Regions from separate parts of the Lacrimispora indolis DSM 755 genome, predicted to be linked through region 2. Evidence: a T-box and tRNA genes for the amino acid it is inferred to sense, from the RefSeq annotation. Region 2 holds a T-box; the other holds one or more tRNA genes.
The links. A T-box is a leader RNA that pairs with one kind of tRNA and senses whether it is charged. The one in region 2 lies ahead of proS (proline--tRNA ligase), so its partner is inferred to be a tRNA-Pro.

Region 1 (2,467 bases), 1.8 Mb from region 2:
GAGGTACAATTTCAAAGTTCTTTTCGATTTCCCGGTGCAGGGGCTGTGCAGTGCCTGCAATTCGGAATGATTCCTTCTTTTCAATTCGATAATTCAATTCTTCCACTCCTTTTATTGTGATTTTGAAACTGATGGGTGGATATGATTTTACGGAAACGCCGCTTTCTTTTACACGAGACGGTGCTATTCCATGTACACTTTGAAATGCCCGGTTGAATGCAGTCGGAGATTGATAACCGTATTTTAGAGCAACATCAATGATTTTATTAACCCCGTTCTGAAGGTCCACTGCCGCCAGGGACATGCGCCTGCGCCGTACATATTCAGATAAAGGTACATTGGCCATATATGCGAACATTCTCTGAAAATGATAAACAGAACAGCAGGCTATTTTCCCCACTTGCTCATAGTCTATATCTTCCGTTAAGTGTTCTTCAATATAGTTAATCGACTTGTTTAATCCCTCAATCCATTCCATAAAATCAACCCTTTCATTTATATTATATTTTTTATTTGTTTGCCTGTCCTCTCTTTTTATGTACAAATTAGAGAGGAGAGTAAAGTAAAGAGAATCCTATGAATCTATTATAGTTTTTTAAGGGCAGATAAACAATCATCTTATTACTTTTTGTGGCTGATGCTTTTCCTGTTTAAGTCTTAAGGGCTGATGATTCGGAAGAAATATGAGATCCTATAAATATAGAAGAGAAAGCGCTCGTCAGAGGCCTTTAAAATGCCCATACCGGGCCTGTATCAATGTGGTGCGGGGAAATGCCATGGTCCGCACTTCATGCATCAGAAGGGGCATATAAGACGTTTCATGCCGGAAGGATTTATAACATATAAATGCGTGAAACAAGAGATAAGAGAGCAGCTTTCGGTGCAAATTACAAACGCCATATTTGATAGTAAGATCGGTTGATAATAAATGAATTGCATGAAAAATAAGCGGGTCAAGGAAAATAGGGAAAGACTGGGTTCTCATGAGGTTCTATGTGGGGCAGGACGTAGGATTCCTTCAATATATAGCTTGCGGGTAAAAAAAGGAGCCGGGAAAGAGTTACTTTCCCGGCTTGCCTGATTTGTTCATGAGACACCGGGGACTCGAACCCCGGACAACTTGATTAAAAGTCAAGTGCTCTACCACCTGAGCTAGTATCCCATACTGGGCTAGTTGGATTCGAACCAACGAGTGCAGGAGTCAAAGTCCTGTGCCTTACCGCTTGGCGATAGCCCAATAACAAGTGGTGATAAAAAAAAATTCCCTAAAAGGGAAAGGTGAGTACAGGGATTCGAACCCTGGGCCTCCAGAGCCACAATCTGGCGCGATAACCAACTTCGCCATACCCACCATAATTTTTCACACCTTGGTCAGAGATGTGAAACGAGCCTGAAGGGATTCGAACCCCCGACCCACGGCTTAGAAGGCCGTTGCTCTATCCAACTGAGCTACAGACTCAAAAGCGGGTGATGGGAATCGAACCCACGTATCCAGCTTGGAAGGCTGGTGTTCTACCATTGAACTACACCCGCAAAAGGCAAGAGAAGCTAAAACTGCCATTAACGGCTTTTCTCTTAAATCGGGGTGACAGGATTTGAACCTGCGACCCCCTGGTCCCAAACCAGGTACTCTAGCCAAACTGAGCCACACCCCGATTGTGAAAGCATTTTCCATCTTTCCCTTGGTTGCTTTTCCGCAACGCAAGAGTTATTATATATGATGGATATGTTTTTGTCAACAATATTTTAGAAAAATTTTCAAATTCATTTTTAAGCCTGTATGTACGTTTTTTCTGTGGAAAAATGTCCCTGAAATGGGAGGAACCGGCAGGTACATATCATGTTCCTGCCGGTTGAGTATGAAAAATAAAAAGTCAATGTTAAAAGGGTGGGGTTCCTTTTCAATAATAAGTATACGCGGAAAATATGACGGAAGTTTGACTAAGCCATAAACATTTCATAAAAAAACTAAAAGAATTATGAGGAATGTTTGAAAAAACAGATAGTTTGCTTCCTGCACCCCTGTCCTGGAATAATAAATAAGGAAAGAGTCGTTTCTTTGGCTTCCTTATGATATAATAAACGCAAGCGTCTATTGTCGTACAAGCCATAAGAGAAAGAAGGGATTTGGAATGAAGTACTGGGAAGTTTATGAAAGCAAAATAGGGCCTCTTACCATTACATGTGATGATGAAGCGGTTCTAAGCATAGATTTTGGAAGGTCAGAGCCTGAGAATGCCATAAAGGAGCGGACAGAGCTGATCGGGAGAGCAGAAGACCAATTGGAAGAATATCTGGCTGGGACGAGAACCGTGTTTGATCTTCCATTAAAGCCGGCGGGAACGGAATTTCAGAAAAGGGTTTGGAATGCCCTGTTACTGATTCCCTATGGAGAGACGAAAAGCTATAAAGATATTGCGGTCATGGTTGATAATCCCAAAGGCTGCCGGGCGGTGGGCATGGCAAA
Region 2 (2,467 bases):
TGTATTTAAGTTTTCGCTATCTGCTGCCCCTTGTGATTCCCTTTTTGATTGCATACGTATTTGCTCTGTCCCTTCGGCCTTCAGCCCTTTGGATCGAGAAAAAGACCCGCTTCATCATAAAGGGTAGGGTGATTTCCATTCCCCTGGCAGTTATCGGGGGAGTAGAAGTTATCCTTTTTATGATCGCTGTTGGAATCATCCTTTATGTGGCAGGGAGAAAGCTGTTCATGGAAGCCAGGCTTTTACTTCAGAACCTGCCGGTCATTCTGGAAGGCATGGACCGGTGGCTTATGGATAACTGCTTCTTTGCGGAGCGGTTTTTAAAGCTGCCTGACGGATATATGGTAGAAGTGGTAAGGGACATTATATCAGGTGGACAGGTTGCTATAAAAAGCAGGATCATGCCCTTTCTTATGACGAACTCCATGACCATCATGAAATGGATCGTACAGGTAACGGTGATCATTATCATATTGCTGATTGCCACGGTTCTTTCCCTTCAGGAGATGGATGACATCAGGGAAAGGCGGGATAATTCCATGTTTCGCTTTGAATATGCCATGCTTGGGAGACGGCTGACAACGGTGGGAAGCGCCTGGTTAAAGACCCAGGGAGCTATCATGCTGTTTACTATGACGGTGTGTTCGGCAGGGCTGTTTTTCCTGGGAAACCCTTATTTTATTTTATTTGGGATCGGGATCGGGCTTTTGGATGCGCTTCCGATTTTTGGCACAGGGACAGTGTTCATTCCCTGGGCCCTTTTCTCCATGATCAATAAAAACTGGAAGTACGGAATCGGATTAATGGTCATTTATATTATCTGTTATTTTCTGCGGGAGATCATGGAAGCCAAGATCATGGGCGGAAAGGTTGGGCTTACGCCTTTGGAAACCCTTGCATCCATGTATGTGGGCCTTCAGCTTTTCGGGCTTTTGGGATTTATTCTTGGGCCTATCGGCTTATTGATTGTGGAAGATATTGTAGAGGTGTATGAGGGCTGGTGCTGTGAAGATAGGAAGGAAATGGCAGATTCGGAGGAATGAATCAGATGACCTACTTGACAAACATTTGCAAATAACGTAAAATCAACCATACAATCTTTTTCATAATGAAGAAATAAGACGTTGAAGAGGACCAGTAAGTGATGAAGTATTCCAGAGAGAAGGCTGTGTGCTGGAAGGCCTTTATACCTCTCATGACCCAACCTCCCTCGGAGTCCCGCAGCAAACTGCGGCGCATTTCCTGCGTTACGGGATAGGAAAAGTGAGTCGTGGAAATTTCCATGGCTAAATTGGGTGGCACCGCCGAGCTGTTCGGTCCCTTTTTTAGGGAACGGATGGCTCTTTTTGATTTTATGAAAGCACCAATTATGCCCCAAAAGCTTGGGCAGTAAATAGGAGAGGAGAACTTGTTATGGCAAAGGACAAGAAATTAGTAGAAGCGATCACATCCATGGAGGTGGATTTCGCCCAGTGGTACACCGATGTAGTAAAGAAAGCGGAATTGATCGATTATTCCAGCGTAAAAGGCTGCATGGCCATTAAGCCGGCAGGATATGCCATCTGGGAAAATATTCAAAGCGAGCTTGACAGAAGATTTAAGGAAGTAGGGGTGGAAAATGTTTACATGCCTATGTTTATTCCGGAGAGCCTTCTTCAAAAGGAAAAGGATCATGTAGAGGGATTTGCTCCTGAAGTCGCCTGGGTGACCCATGGAGGTTTGGAGCCGCTGCAGGAAAGGCTTTGCGTCAGACCTACCTCTGAAACTCTGTTCTGTGATTTTTACTCCAGAGAGATCCAGTCTTACCGGGATTTGCCGAAGCTTTATAACCAGTGGTGTTCGGTAGTGCGCTGGGAAAAGACCACCAGACCGTTTTTACGTTCCAGAGAGTTTTTGTGGCAGGAAGGCCATACTGCCCATGCTACGGCTGAAGAAGCGGAAGCCCGGACAGAGCAGATGCTTCATTTATATGCGGATTTCTGTGAGGAGGTCCTTGCAATGCCAGTTGTCCGTGGCCAGAAGACAGATAAGGAGAAATTTGCGGGAGCAGAGGCAACCTATACCATCGAGGCTTTGATGCATGACGGCAAGGCACTTCAGTCAGGAACCAGCCATAACTTTGGAAGCGGATTTGCAAAGGCCTTTGAAATCCAGTATTCCGATAAGGAAAATAAGCTTCAGTATGTTCATCAGACTTCCTGGGGAATGACGACCAGGCTTATTGGTGCCATCATCATGGTCCATGGTGATGACAACGGCCTTGTGCTTCCTCCCAGAATCGCACCTATTCAGGTGGTCATCGTTCCGGTTCAGCAGCAAAAGGAAGGCGTTCTTGACAAGGCATATGAGTTAAAACAGGTTCTTTCTAATTATAAGGTTAAGGTGGATGACTCCGATAAGAGCCCTGGCTGGAAATTCAGCGAATCAGAGATGAGAGGCATTCCGGTCCGTGTGGAGATCGGACCCA

Region 1: it encodes a tRNA-Pro, which carries the amino acid that the T-box ahead of proS (proline--tRNA ligase) is inferred to sense. The anticodon was not compared.

What each region holds. Positions count from the first base shown of each region.
Region 1 is NZ_AZUI01000001.1:3,094,823-3,097,289, forward strand. It holds gene K401_RS0114855 (AraC family transcriptional regulator) at 1-478, opposite strand, end outside; tRNA gene K401_RS0114865 (tRNA-Lys) at 1,090-1,162, opposite strand; tRNA gene K401_RS0114870 (tRNA-Gln) at 1,166-1,237, opposite strand; tRNA gene K401_RS0114875 (tRNA-His) at 1,277-1,352, opposite strand; tRNA gene K401_RS0114880 (tRNA-Arg) at 1,386-1,459, opposite strand; tRNA gene K401_RS0114885 (tRNA-Gly) at 1,463-1,533, opposite strand; tRNA gene K401_RS0114890 (tRNA-Pro) at 1,581-1,655, opposite strand; gene K401_RS0114895 (methylated-DNA--[protein]-cysteine S-methyltransferase) at 2,133-2,467, shown strand, end outside.
Region 2 is NZ_AZUI01000001.1:1,284,449-1,286,915, reverse strand. It holds gene K401_RS0106160 (AI-2E family transporter) at 1-1,043, shown strand, start outside; T-box leader at 1,116-1,325, shown strand; gene proS (proline--tRNA ligase) at 1,414-2,467, shown strand, end outside.